2 linked regions of the Sagittula stellata E-37 genome follow. The protein of the gene in region 2 binds, or shares a complex with, the protein of the main gene of each other region. Links are inferred from orthologs where the notes say so. Each region holds a gene or a part of one and is shown on either strand. Other genes may lie near its edges. The genes, in order: carA and carB.

Evidence for each region.
Region 1: the proteins of carB (region 2) and carA are in contact, whole or in part, in a solved structure (PDB 1KEE), measured with the Escherichia coli proteins. The link is inferred for Sagittula stellata E-37 from one-to-one orthologs.

The regions. Positions count from the first base shown.
Region 1 is NZ_CP155729.1:3,090,503-3,097,177, reverse strand. Bases 1,545-4,412 are described here. They hold carA (glutamine-hydrolyzing carbamoyl-phosphate synthase small subunit), read right to left. Parts: upstream 3,621-4,412; coding sequence 2,469-3,620; downstream 1,545-2,468. Other genes in these bases: ABFK29_RS14685 (GatB/YqeY domain-containing protein), read left to right, coding at 3,808-4,269; ABFK29_RS14695 (glycosyltransferase family 2 protein), read right to left, coding at 1,545-2,151. Also shown: ABFK29_RS14700 (GntR family transcriptional regulator), read left to right, coding at 1-252; more of ABFK29_RS14695, read right to left, coding at 259-1,544; ABFK29_RS14680 (hypothetical protein), read right to left, coding at 4,671-5,657; ABFK29_RS14675 (DUF2244 domain-containing protein), read right to left, coding at 5,659-6,153; ABFK29_RS14670 (hypothetical protein), read right to left, coding at 6,268-6,675. UniProt on the Escherichia coli protein: Small subunit of the glutamine-dependent carbamoyl phosphate synthetase (CPSase).
Region 2 is NZ_CP155729.1:70,031-77,739, forward strand. Bases 2,621-6,522 are described here. They hold carB (carbamoyl-phosphate synthase large subunit), read right to left. Parts: upstream 6,184-6,522; coding sequence 2,821-6,183; downstream 2,621-2,820. Other genes in these bases: ABFK29_RS00395 (SAM-dependent methyltransferase), read right to left, coding at 6,430-6,522. Outside these bases: gpmI (2,3-bisphosphoglycerate-independent phosphoglycerate mutase), read right to left, coding at 1-1,394; ABFK29_RS00385 (MipA/OmpV family protein), read left to right, coding at 1,755-2,489; more of ABFK29_RS00395, read right to left, coding at 6,523-7,656. UniProt on the Escherichia coli protein: Large subunit of the glutamine-dependent carbamoyl phosphate synthetase (CPSase).

The sequences.
Region 1 (6,675 bases), 3.0 Mb from region 2 along the record:
ATCCACCTGTCGTCGCACAACCGGTATCTGGTCCAGCAGCTCGATCTCGTGCACCGGTCGATGGCGCTGATGGCCACGACCTCTCTGGCGGCGCGCGGCCGGGGCGAGATCGCCATGGCCGAACATCAGGCCATCGTCGATGCGATCTCCCGGCGGGACGAGGATGCGGCCTACAAGGCGTTGCGCGATCATATCTCGGTGGCCTTCGTGACGCGTCTGAAGCTCGACACCCAGGAGGCGCTTGGCGCCTGACGTATGTCAGAGCTCTCGGTCCGGGGGAATGTCCGCGCCCGGCGTATCGGGCGAGGAATGACCGTGCTGGGTCTTGTCCCAGAAGAACGGGTTCCGCAGCGTTTCCCACAGGGCCTTGTAGATCGCCACGGTGCCGAGCGGGAAGTAGGCGAATAGCGTCGGAACCCAGGGGAACAGCGCTCGGTGCGGGCTGCGCGCGAGGGCGGCCATGCCGACCAGCAGCGTCATTCCCTCTGCCGTGAGGAAAATGACCGTCAGCGCCAGGATCCCGCCACGTCCGATCCACGGGTCCAGCGGATGAGGCAACCCGGCGAGGATCAGCCAGAACGACCAGAGCACCGGCGCGAAGGCGAATTGCAGGATCGTGCCCATGAACAGCGCCTGCATCCCGAAGAACCGTTTCGGACCGAGGTCGTGCCACAGGCGCCTAGGGTGGCGCGAGTGCACCCACCAGGTGATGACGTATCCCTTCAGCCAGCGCGACCGCTGCTTGATCCAGGGCCAGAACCGGTTGTTCGCCTCTTCCCTTGTGACGGAGCGGATCATCTCTGTCCGCCAGCCGTAGCGGGCCAGCCGGATGCCGAGGTCCGCGTCCTCTGTCACATTGTGGGCGTCCCAGCCGCGCACCTCCTCCAGCGCCTCGCGCCGGAAGAAGACGGTGGTGCCGCCAAGCGGGACGGCGAAACCCATCCGCGCGAACCCCGGCAGCAGGATGCGGAACCAGCTTGCGTATTCGACGGCGAAACAGCGTGACAACCAGTTGGCGCGCGGGTTGTAGAAATCGAGAATGCCCTGCAGGCATCCGACCTTTGCCGGGGCGCTGTCGAAGGCGCTCACCACCTGGTCGATCTGGTCGGGGGCAGGGGCGTCCTCGGCGTCGTAGATGCCGACAATCGCGCCACGAGTGAAGCGAAACGCGTAGTTCAGGGCGCGGGGCTTTGTCCGTATGCGCCCGGGCGGCACCACGATGGTCCTGATCCATGGCGGCAGGGCGGTTCGGTCGACGGTTGTCCGCGTGACAGTGTCCTCCGCCTCCAGCACGAGCACGACGTCCAGCAAGGATTTCGGGTAGGTCAGGCGCGACAGGCGTTTGACGAGCGTTCGCGCAATTTCCTGTTCATGAAACAGCGGCACAAGGATCGAAACCACTGGCGGATGGGGAGGCAAGGTGTGTCGGGTCGATGCCAGACGACGCGGAACGGCGATGAGCGCAGCAAGCTTCATACCCTGCGACACCAGCAGCGATCCAAGGGCAAGCAAGAGCCCTATGGTGAACAGCAGTGCAGGCGCGGTCGCAAGGAGGGAGAGACAAATGAGGCTGGCAAGGATCGCAAGTGCGGTCGCCGCCGGGCTGGAGGTGTTGAGATCGCGGCAGCTGTCCTCCTCCCGGACCCAGTTTTCGGCGGCTGCGGCCATGGCATTGCCGTGTCGTTGGGCGATTTCGTCGTGGATGTCCGCTTCGGTCGCGACAGCCATGACGACAGGTCCGATGTCGGGCGGGAGCAATTCCAGAAGGTCGTCGTAGTGCTCCGGGCGAGCGGTGGCGAGGACGAGTGTATCCCCGATGCGGATCCACGGCAGGACGCCGTGAGCAAGGCAGAAATTGGCGGGCAGCAGATGTGACAACGCGGGATCGGGGGGATGGGCCGCACGGTCGAGGGCCATGGCGCCATAGTGCCGTGCCTGGGCTTCGGCAACGTCCTTTCGTGTGGCGAGCGCCTCTGCCATGACGACCGTGGAAACCGGCTGATGCAGTCGAGCGGACTCCGCCAGCGCACCAAGCATCGTGCCGGGTGCGACGGCCCCGGCCTCCATGAGGATGTGGCTGACCGGCTGACCCCTTGGCCCGCGAGCCTGCGCGAGGGTGACGTCCGTCAACAAGAGGCGGGTCTGGGTCATGGAGGGTCCGGCTTTGCCTGCCGGGAGTGTCGCGAACGGGATTTAAGATGCGTTTAACGCCGGTTTGGGTGCGGCAAATATTTCCCCGTGTGCGGCAATGCGTTAACTGCCACCCTTGATGATTGTGAACAAATGGAAAAGCCGCACCGGCGCGACAGCGCAGGCTTGCCGTCCATAGGCGCGACCGTGCCTTTGCCGTGCCCGCCAAGCCGCTGGACTAGCGGGCACAGATGGGAACGTAAAAAGCCCCGGCGCAGAGAGCGTCGGGGCCGGAGCATGCTTTGAAGTCCCTGTCGTGAGAGACCGATGGAACCGGATCAGGCGTGGGCCATGGATGCGGCGAAACGTTCGAACAGGTAGAAACTGTCCTGCGGCCCCGGGCTGGCCTCCGGGTGGTGCTGGACAGAGAACACCGGGCGGTCGGCCACGCGTATTCCGCAGTTGGAGCCGTCGAACAGCGATACGTGGGTTTCAAGCACGCCGGAGGGCAAGGTCTGGCTGTCCACCGCGAAACCGTGGTTCATGGAGGTGATTTCCACCTTGCCGGTTTCCATGTCCTTCACGGGGTGGTTGGCGCCGTGGTGACCGTGGTTCATCTTGATCGTCCGTGCCCCCAGCGCCAGCGCAAGCATCTGGTGGCCCAGGCAGATGCCGAACACCGGCAGATCGGTGTTGTCCAGCAGGCCCTTAATCATCGGCACGGCATAAGATCCGGTCGCAGCAGGGTCGCCGGGTCCGTTCGACAGGAAGACGCCGTCCGGGGCGTGCGCCATGACGTCTTCATAGGTCGCCGTGGCGGGCAGGACGGTCACCTCGCAGCCGGCAGACGCGAGACAGCGCAGGATGTTGCGCTTGGCGCCGAAATCAATGGCGACAACCTTGTGCCGGGCATCGGTCTGGCGAACGTAGCCGTCCGGCCAGGCCCACCGCATCTCGTCCCAGCGGTAGGATTGCGCGCAGGTGACGTCCTTGGCGAGGTCGAGCCCTTCCAGCCCGGAGAAACCGCGCGCCGCGGCCACCAAAGCCTCGATGTCGAAGTTGCCCTCGGGATCGTGGGCCAGTGCCACATGCGGGGCGCCGGACTGGCGGATCGCCCGAGTCAGCCGCCGGGTGTCGATGCCGCCGATGGCAATGCGGCCACGGGCCGAGAGCCAGTCCGACAGGCCCTGCACCGCGCGCCAGTTCGACGGTGCGGTCGGCATCCACTTGACGACCATGCCTGCCGCCACCGGATCGCCGGTTTCGTCATCTTCGGGATTCACACCGACGTTGCCCACGTGCGGGAAGGTGAAGGTGACGACCTGACCGGCGTAGGAGGGGTCGGTCATGATTTCCTGATAGCCCGTCATGGCGGTGTTGAAGCACAGCTCGGCGGTGACCTGACCGGTGGCGCCGAAGCCCTGCCCGTAGAAAAGTGTACCGTCGGCTAGGGCGAGGCATGCGGTGGGCGCGGGCTTTGGGCTCGGCATGGGGCGACTCCGGACTGTGGGCAAATCGTGCGGAACCTAAGCCCGCGCCGTGAGGCGGTCAAGAGGCCGTTCTCAAAATGTAAATCCCTTTAATTTCAGGGTTTTGGGCAAATCTGGCGGAGTTGCGCCGACGCAGCGGTTGGGATAGGGTCGGGTCTTGAATGTGGATAACCGCGGGGATTGCGGCATGGAATTGCGCGAGAGAGTCAACGTGGCCGTCAAGCAGGCGATGCGGGAGAAGGACGCCGCGCGGCTGTCCACCCTTCGCCTGATCAATGCCGCGATCAAGGATCGCGACATTGCGGCCCGTGCGGACGGGCAGGAAAACGGCGTGGACGACTCCGAAGTGCTGGCAATCCTCGGAAAGATGGTCAAGCAGCGCCGCGAGAGCGCGAAGACCTACGAGGAAGGCGGACGGCTGGATCTGGCCGAGCGCGAGATGGCCGAGATCGAGGTGATCGAGGAATTCCTGCCGCGCGCCCTGAGCGATGCGGAGGTTTCGGCGGCGATCGATGCGGCTGTGGCCGAAGTCGGGGCCGAATCCATCCGCGACATGGGGCGTGTCATGGGTGTGCTGAAATCGAAGTACACCGGCCAGATGGATTTCGCGGCCGCGGGGCCGCTGGTCAAGGCGCGGCTGGCCTCCTGAGGATCGGCGGGCGCGGCGTTCATTCGGGTAAACGCCGCAGTCATTTTTCCTGACATCCGGTTGAGAAATGAGACCTCTGCGTCGGGTTCGGCGCGGTCCGGTGTGGGGCTGCGCGCGTCCCCGGTCGGGGAAAGTGCGAGTCGCAGCCACCGGAACGCCGACGTTCACGCAACGCGCGCCAGGGTAACGGACCGTGCGGTGGGCAGGGCTTGTGGCAGGCAGGGGCGCGCGCACAAGGCCCGCAGACACGGGTTTCCCGAAGTCGGGATTTATTCTTAATATCGGGACAAAACCGGCCGGAACGGGGGGCCGAACCGGCCGGTTGTTAACCTTTGTCCATGCGCCAAGAAGGACGTTGCGTCACAAACGGTTAACGAAGGCAGGCGGCGCGCAGCCCCGCCCTACACCGGTTGTGCGTCCGGATTCTGTCCCGCCTGTCCCTGTGCCGGCTCCATGGCGGCGAGATCCTCGGGCAGCTCCTCGGGCAGGGGAAATCCCTGCGCGATGCGGGCCAGTTCCTCCGGGTCGTCGATGCGGAAACGCTCCACGAATTTCGTCTTGAAGCTGACGCGCCCGCGCCGCGCGCCGAAGTTCTCTCCGTGGTTCAGGACATAAAGCACCGCCGGGAAGGACAGGGGCGCCAGCCGGTGGCCCGCCAGCGCGGCGAGGTAGGGAAACATCCGGTGTTCGTGCTGCGTCATCGCCTGAAGAAAGCCCGCCGACTGCGGCAGGTCCGGATCGTGGGCCACCGCCGCGCAACTTCCGCAGAGCTTCCAGAAAGGTTTCCGCATCGGTTCGCGCAGGGTCGGCGCATCGGCGAGCGCGATCACCCCGGTCGCGTCGTCCATCACGAGGCCCTGCTGCACAAGGTAGCCGCCCGGGGCCTGCCGGCGCAGCATCTCGCGCACCATGCCCTGGCGCATGAGGTCGTCGGCGTCGAAGCTCATGACATAGGAGGGGCCGGTGTCCAGCCGGTCGAGCTGTCCGTAGAGCGCCGCCAGCTTGCGCCACTTGTCATTGCCGGGGGTGGGATCGTCGAAGGGCAGGAAATGGATGCGGCGGTCGTCCGGCAGGGCGGGCCGTTCCTGGCAGCAGACGATGGCCTGCCAGTGCGGATCGTCCTGCGCGATCATGCATTGCAGCGTGGCGCGCAGGCGGATGTTGACGGCACGCCAGTCGCCGACCTGCTCCGGCCCGACCAGCGGAATGAGGAAGATCACCTGCCGGCGCATCGCGGGGACCCGGGTCCTGAGCGCGTGGCGCAGGGCGAGGGCCGCGGCCTCGGAGGGGACGGGGGTCAGCCGGTCGGCGATGTCGTCGCGTCCGGCGCGGGCGGCAAGGGACAGGGCGGCGCGGTGCCATTTGGGTGTTGCGGGGGCCTGGGCCATCTCAGCTCTCCTTCGCGCGGCGGACGGCGGTCAGCAGGTCGGTGTAGAGCGCCTTGCGTTCGTCCTCGGACAGGAAGGCGCCGATCTCGACCTCGCGCCCGCTGCCCTTGAGGGTGACGTAGTAGGGAACCGGGCCGCCCGTCTCGTGCAGCGAGACGGTGACCCAGAAGGTGTTGGCATCCCACGACAGGGAGTCGCCGCGCGGATCGGTGCGCACGAGACTGGTGTTGTCGTGGGTCAGGGTGAGCACCTCGAGGATGCGGCGGTCGCGCAGGTTGCGGCGCAGCGCGTAGTAGAGCGCGGCCGTCGCGGCCAGCATGAACGGCAACAGCCCCCAGAGCACCAGCGTGCCGAGAACCCCATAAAGCGGGATCGAGGCGGCAAGGAAGAAACCAAGCACCATGGCGGCGAAGCCCTTTGGCGACAGGGAGTTGTGCGGCCAGAGCTGCATCTCCTGTACGTGCGCGCGTTGGGGTGTCGTCCAGTGGTACGGCATTCCTGTCCTATAACGTGCCACATGGCGTCCGCAAAGCGGGAAGCTATCGTGTTTTCGGGAGGTTGCGTCCGTTTTGCGCAGATGCGGCGCAGCGGGTGGCCCAGTTGGCTCCAGTCAGGTCCGGGCGGGGCCGCGCAGGACCCGGAGCACGATCTGCCCCAGCGTCAGCGCGGCGAAGACGATGAGCGCCAGGCCCGCCACTCCGGTCAGCGCCTGCTGCACTTCGAGCGTCCAGAACATGGCTGGAAGTGCGTCGGCTTCGGGCACCACACCGCGGACGTGCAAGGCTCCGAACTCTACCGCCGACAGGATGCCGTGCTGTGTCAGAACGCACAGCGCCATGTTGCGCCCGAAGCGGACCGCACGGATGAAATCCAGCACGAAGTACACCGCCGGAAAGATCGCGAATGTCAGCGCCACGCGGGCGAAGAGTTGCGGCAGCGGAATGGTGGAGAAGGTGTCGTGCAGCGAGGTGTCGCGCAGCGCCGGAACCTCGGTCATCGCAAGCAGCCAACCGGCATA
Region 2 (7,709 bases):
TGCGGACCGCCGGTTTCCGGATCGACCATCGTCTCGCAATTGCCGTGATCGGCGATCACCAGCAGCGCGCCGCCGGTTTGTTCCAGCTTCTCAACCACTTGACCAAGGCCATGGTCCACCGCCTCGCAGGCCTTGATGGCCGCGTCCAGATCGCCTGTGTGGCCGACCATATCGGGGTTCGCGTAATTCACGACGATCAGGTCATACCCTTTGCCGATGGCATCAAGGAACTTCTCCGTGACCTCGCCCGCGCTCATTTCCGGCTGCAAGTCGTAGGTCGCGACCTTGGGCGACTTCGGCATGAAGCGGTCTTCGTGCGGCTCCGGAGTTTCCTTGCCGCCGTTCAGGAAAAAGGTCACATGCGGGTACTTTTCCGTCTCGGCGAGCCGGAACTGCGTCTTGTCGTGCTTCGCCACCCATTCGCCCAAAGTGTTAACGATCTCGCGCTTCGGAAAGGCGGTGGTCATGTATTTTTCATGCGCCTCGGAGTATTGGACCATCCCGAGGCAGGCAGACAGCGCGGGCTTCTCACGCGCGAAACCGTCGAAGTCCGGCGCGGCGATGGCGGCGAGGATTTCCCGCGCTCGGTCCGCCCGGAAGTTCAGGAAGAACAGGCCGTCGCCCTCTCCAAACCCTTGATATCCCTCAATGACAGAAGGCTTGATGAACTCGTCGCCCTCGCCCCGCTGGTCATAACCGGCCTTGATCGCGGCCTCTGGCGTGGGGTGCGTGCCGCCGTTCGGGAAGGCGTCGGCGTCGCTGTCTGCGTAGGCGGTCATGGCGCGGTAGGCCGCCTCCACCCGTTCCCAGCGGTTGTCGCGGTCCATGGCGTAGTATCGCCCGATGACCGAGGCAAAGCGCACCGGCCCGGTGTTCTCCTCGGGGATGTCCAGCTCTTTACGAAGGTTAGCGATATATTTGAGCGCGCATTTCGGATCGGTGTCGCGACCGTCCGTCAGGATGTGCAGCCAGACCTCAAGCCCCTGATCCCGCATCATTTTCGCGGCGGCAATCATGTGGCTGACATGGGCGTGCACCCCACCGTCGGACGTCAGGCCCGCCAGGTGCACCTTGCCGCCCGCTTCGTTAACGGCACCGCAGAAATCGAGGATCGCCTTGTTTTCGAAGAAACTTTTGTCCTCGATGGCGAGGTCGATCTGGCCGAGGTCCATGGCCACCACCCGGCCCGCGCCGATGTTGGTGTGCCCCACTTCGGAGTTCCCCATCTGCCCGGTCGGCAGGCCCACGTCCGGACCGTGGGTGATCAGCGTGGCATGCGGACAAGTCGCCATAAGCCTGTCGATTGTCGGGGTTTTCGCCAGCGCGGGGGCGTTGTTCGCCGTCTCTTCGCGCAGGCCCCAGCCGTCGAGAATGGTGAGGATGACGGGTTTCATGATCTGCGCCTCCGGACTGTGCTGCGCTGTCCTGTAGCAGAGCCGGAGCGCGATGTGGAGAGCGCGCAGGTCAATGCAGCGTGCGGAGGCTTAACCCAGCCCGGTTAACGCTTCGTTATGGTGAGTCCCGGCCGGTTCAGGGGGTCGAACCGGCCGGTTGTTAACCATACCTGCCACCCGCGAATCGGGATTTCGGCGCCTCTTGCCGGTTTCGGGCATATTCCTGCCCGGCGGTCGCAAAGGGGTCATCACGACTGCGTGATAGGGACGCGGTCACCGTGCTTTCGTACCGGGACGGCTGGCCCCCGGGTGTCCGCGTGCTAGGCTGCGTCCAAGTGATTTACCCTGGAGACCGATCCGATGACGCTGACCTACCGGCTTTCCGTTCTGGCGCTGGCCGCCTCGGCCCTGCCCGCCGCCGCGCAGGAGCGCGCGCTGACCTTCGAACTGGGCCTTGGCGTGCAGTCCGGCCCGGCCTACGAGGGGTCGGACGAATACGTTGTCGGTCCGGCACTGGGCGCGTCGGTATCCACGTTCCGCCTGCTGGGTCTGAACGTCGACAGGGGCGACGGCATGGGCTTTGGCTTCGGCCCGTCCTTCCGCTACCTCGCGGAACGCAAGGCCTCCGATTATTCCCGCCTGACCGGCATCGACGACGTGGACGCGGCCTTTGAACTGGGTGGCCGGGTGTCCTACCGCTGGCCCACGGTGGAGGTCTGGGGCGCGGTCCGCAAAGGTGTCACCGGGCACGACGGCGTGGTCGGCGACCTCGGCTCGGACGTGATCCACGACTACGGTCAGGGCACGGAGGTCCGCTTCGGCCCGCGCCTGTCGTTTGCCAACGACGAATACATGGACACCTATTTCGCCGTCCCCACCGGCGCGGCGCTGCCAGCCTATTCGGCGGACGGCGGTCTGTACACGGCGGGGCTGGAGTTCACCGTGCGGCACGACTTCTCCGAAGCCTGGGCGGTCGAGGGCGCGCTCGGCTGGAACCGGCTGGTGGGCGACGCGGCCGATTCCCCGGTGGTGCAGGACCGAGACAGCGGATCGGTCAGCGTGAAGGTTATCCGGACGTTCGACTGGCGGTGGTGAGGGGCGCAGTCGTCCCGGCGAACGCGACCGGTAAACACGGCTCTTCCGGGCGCGGTCTGAAAGCCGCCTAGATAGCAAGCTGATCGCCTTGAGCAAGCCGAAGCAATCGCCATGAAGGTGTCGCCGGTGCTGCGGGGCCACCTCCATGGAGGCCCCGCTTGCATGTAAGGAAAGACTTGCCGCAAACCTTCGGACGGATGCCATGCCTTTCGACAGGCGTTGGCCAAAGTCCCAAATCGTCCGGCCAATTCCGCGCCATCACCGACGTGAAACCGCCCTCGTCCGCATGCTCAGCGGCACCGGTGACGGGTGCCCCCAAGCGTTTGCACCGTCACCCCTGCAGCGACTTCACCACCAACTCGCCCTCTTCCCGGGCCTTCATGGCCAGCGTTGCGGCGTGGGCGCCGGCGGCGGTGGTGAAGTAGGGGATCTTGTCGTAGAGGGCGACGGAGCGGATTTCGCGGGAATCCTCGACCGCGGCGGAGCCTTCGGTGGTGTTCAGCACCAATTGCACGCCGCCGTCCTTCATCAGGTCGACGATGTTCGGCCGGCCCTCGTAGACCTTCTTCACCGTGTCGCAGGTCAGCCCGTGCTCCGACAGGAAGGCCGCCGTGCCGCTGGTGGCGATCAGGCGGAAGCCGAGGTCGGACACGATCTGCGCCGCCTCGACCATCTCCGGGGTCTTGTCGTCGTTCTTGATCGACAGGAAGACCGCGCCTTCGGTCGGCAGGTGCGTGCCCGCGCCAAGCTGGGCCTTCAGGAAGGCGCGCGGGAAGGACTTGTCCCAGCCCATGACCTCGCCGGTCGAGCGCATCTCGGGCCCGAGGATGGTGTCCACGCCGGGGAAGCGGGCGAAGGGCAGCACCGCCTCCTTGACCGAGAACCACGGCATGTCCGGATCGGCCAGCGTCATCGGATCGGCCATCGGCACGTCGGTGTCGTAGTCTATGTCGGCGGCATAGGACGGCCGCAGCGGGAAGGCCGAGAGCTTTTCTCCGGCCATCAGGCGCGCGGCGATGGAGGCAATCGCGCTGTCCGTCGCCTTGGCCACGAAGGGCACGGTGCGGGAGGCGCGCGGGTTCACCTCGATCAGGTAGATTTCGCCGTTCTTGATCGCGAACTGCACGTTCATCAGGCCGACGACGTTGAGCGCGCGGGCCAGCGCCTCCGTCTGGCGCTTGACCTCTTCGATCAGGTCCTTCGACAGGGAGTAGGGCGGCAGCGAGCAGGCACTGTCGCCGGAGTGCACGCCGGCCTCTTCGATGTGCTGCATGATGCCCGCGACGTGCACGTTCTCCCCGTCGCACAGCGCGTCGACGTCCAGTTCGGTCGCGCCGGAGAGGTAGCTGTCCAGCAGGACGGGGCTGTCGCCGGAAACGACCACGGCGTCGCGGATGTAGCGCTTGAGCCCGTCCATGTCGCGGACGATCTCCATCGCGCGGCCGCCCAGCACGTAGGAGGGGCGGATCACCAGCGGGAAGCCGATCTTGGCTGCTATGGCAAAGGCCTCTTCGTCGGTGGAGGCGATGCCGTTGTTCGGCTGCTTCAGGCCCAGCTCGTTGACGAGGTTCAGGAACCGGTCGCGGTCTTCCGCCAGGTCGATGCTGTCGGGCGTGGTGCCGAGGATCGGGATGCCCGCCTCTTCCAGCGCGTTGGCGAGCTTCAGGGGCGTCTGACCGCCGAACTGGACGATCACGCCGTGCAGCGTGCCGCGTTCCTGCTCGACCCGCATGATTTCCATCACGTGCTCGAATGTCAGCGGTTCGAAGTACAACCGGTCGGAGGTGTCGTAGTCGGTCGACACGGTTTCCGGGTTGCAGTTGATCATGATCGTCTCGTAGCCCGCATCGGCCAGCGCAAAGCAGGCGTGGCAGCAGCAGTAGTCGAACTCGATCCCCTGCCCGATCCGGTTCGGACCGCCGCCCAGCACGACCACCTTCTTGCGGTCCGAGGGGCGCGCCTCGCATTCGACCTCGCCCATCATCGGCTCTTCGTAGGTCGAATACATGTAGGGGGTCTGCGCCTCGAATTCGGCGGCGCAGGTGTCGATGCGCTTGAAAACGGCATTGACGCCGAGGTTCTGGCGGGCGCGGCGCACCTGCCCCTCGGTCCGGCCGGTCAGCTCCGCCAGACGGGCGTCGGTGAAGCCGAGCATCTTGAGCTGGCGCAGCCCGTCCTCGGTGACCGGCAGACCGTCGCGGCGCACCTCTTCCTCGGCCTCGACGATCTCGCGGATACGGTCGAGGAACCACGGGTCGTACGCGGTGACGCCCTGGATCTCGATATCCGAAAGGCCGTGGCGCATGGCCTGCGCGATGGTCCGCAGACGGTCAGGGGTGGCCTCGGACAGCGCCTTGACGACGGCCGCCTTGCCTTCGCTGCCGACCGATTCCCAATGGCCTTCCTTCAGGCCTGGAATGTCGACCTCGTTGAAGCCGGTCAGCCCGGCTTCCATCGAAGCGAGCGCTTTCTGCATGGATTCGTGGATCGTGCGGCCGATGGCCATCGCCTCGCCCACCGACTTCATCGCGGTGGTCAGCTTCGGCTCGGACCCGGGGAACTTCTCGAAGGCGAACTTCGGGATCTTGGTGACGACATAGTCGATGGTCGGCTCGAAGCTGGCGGGCGTGACCTTGGTGATGTCGTTGTCCAGCTCGTCCAGCGTGTAGCCCACGGCCAGCTTTGCGGCGATCTTGGCGATGGGGAAACCGGTGGCCTTCGACGCCAGCGCCGAGGACCGCGAGACGCGCGGGTTCATCTCGATCACCACCATGCGGCCATTCTCGGGGTTGATCGCCCACTGCACGTTGGACCCGCCGGTCTCCACCCCGATCTCGCGCAGCACGGCGATGGAGCCGTTGCGCATGATCTGGTATTCCTTGTCGGTCAGCGTCAGCGCCGGCGCCACGGTGATGCTGTCGCCGGTGTGCACCCCCATCGGGTCGACGTTCTCGATGGAGCAGACGATGATGCAGTTGTCCGCCTTGTCGCGGACGACCTCCATCTCGAACTCCTTCCAGCCCAGCAGCGACTCGTCCACCAGGATCTGCCCCACCGGAGAGGCATCCATGCCCGAACGGCAGTAGTGGATGTAATCCTCGCGGTTGTAGGCCACGCCGCCGCCGGTGCCGCCCAGCGTATAGGCGGGACGGATAATCGCCGGCAGACCGACGTAATCCAGCGTTTCCAGCGCCTTGGAGACGCCCGCGTCCAGATCGAACTTGCCCGATGCGGTCTTGGGCGCGGTGACGATGGTGGCCTTGGGGTTTTCCAGGCCGATGCGGTCCATCGCCTCGCGGAACAGCTTGCGGTCCTCGGCCATCTCGATGGCCTCGCGCTTGGCACCGATCATCTCGACGCCGTATTTCTTCAGCACACCCATCTCTTCGAGCGCGAGCGAGGTGTTCAGGCCGGTCTGCCCGCCCATTGTCGGCAGAAGCGCGTCGGGCCGCTCCTTCTCGATGATCTTGGCCACCACCTCCGGCGTGATCGGCTCGATGTAGGTGGCGTCCGCCAGCCCCGGGTCGGTCATGATCGTCGCCGGGTTGGAGTTCACCAGGATCACCCGGTATCCCTCTTCGCGCAACGCCTTGCAGGCCTGTGCGCCGGAGTAGTCGAACTCGCAGGCCTGTCCGATGACGATGGGTCCGGCGCCGATGATCATGATGGATTTGATATCGGTACGTCTGGGCATGGAAGACCTCGTCTGGCGGCGTGTTTCAGCGGGGCATGGACTCGCCTGTCCGGCCCGCAAATTGTGGCGGGTTATAGACAGGCGCCGCGCGGGTTCAACCCCCAAGCTGACGCAATGAGAGCCAAGCCGCCAAACAGCCCGAAAGGGGCACGGGGCACACGACGCGCCCCCTCCTTCATCTTGGCGATAAATACCTCCCCGCCGGAGGCGTCCCGCACCCGCCGCCCGCGCACCGCCGCGTCGGGCTCACTCCGCGGCCAGGCGGTGCTCCTCCGCCTCGGGCACATAAAGATAGTCGCGGGTGATCGGCACCGCGTCCATGCGCTTTGCCAATTGCCATTGCTGGACGTGCAGCGTGCCGATGCGGAAGGACACCTCCATCGAGGTCAGGTAGAAACGGAACATGCGCACGAACCGCGTATCGAACATCGCCTCGATCCGGTCGGCCTGCGCATCGAGCCGCTCGCGCCAGGCGTGAAGCGTCTTCGCGTAATGCAGGCGCAGCGCCTCGTCGTCGGACTGGAAGAGCCAGGCCTTCTCGATCGCGCCATAAACTTCGGAGGCGGAGGGCGCATAGCTGCCCGGGAAGATATAGCGGTCGATCCAGGGGTTGTTGGCGCGCGGCGGCCCGGATTTCACGATGGAATGGATCAGCGCGATGCCGTCCGCGCCCATCAGGTCCGCGACCTTGGCGAAATACTCGTCGAAATGCGGCGCGCCCACGTGTTCCAGCATCCCCACCGACACCACCCGGTCGAAGGTCTCGTCCAGCTTGCGGTAGTCCAGCAGGCGGAAATCGGTCACGTCCTCCAGCCCTTCGGCACGGGCGCGGGCCTGCGCGGTGGCAAGCTGGTTCTCCGACAGGGTCACACCGGTCACCCGGGCGCCGTGGTCGCGCGCCAGCGTCAGCCCCAGCCCACCCCAGCCGCAGCCGATGTCCAGCACGCGCATCCCCGGCTCGATCCTCAGCTTCGCGGCGATATGCGCCTTCTTGGCGTCCTGCGCCTCGTCCAGGGTCATGTCGGGCCGCGGCCAGTAGGCGCAGGAATACTGCATGTCTCGGTCGAGGAAGAGCGCGTAGAGATCGTCGGAGATGTCGTAGTGATGCGCCACGTTCCGCTTCGACTTGAGCGGGTTGTTGCGCTGGATGACGCCGCGCAGCGCGGTCCGGGCCTTCAGCGCGCCCATGTACCACCCCGGCATCCGGTTGTAGCTTTCGTTTTCCAGCAGAAGCGTCATGAAGCCGGTCAGGTCGTCCCCGTCGATGCGGAGCGTGCCGTCCATGTAGCACTCTCCCAGCGCCAGCGCCGGTTGCGCGACAAGCCGCCTGATCGACTCGTCTGACGTAATGTGGACGAGGATCTCGGGGCTGCCCTGTCCGTAGGTGCCGGTCTGGTCATCCGGTCCGGTGACGCGAAGCCTGCCCCTGAGGATCATCCGTTTCAGCATTCGGTCGAGTACGGTCCACCACATCGTATACCCCCATACGTTTGCCAGAAGACTGCTTTCCCAAACGTTCACCTTCG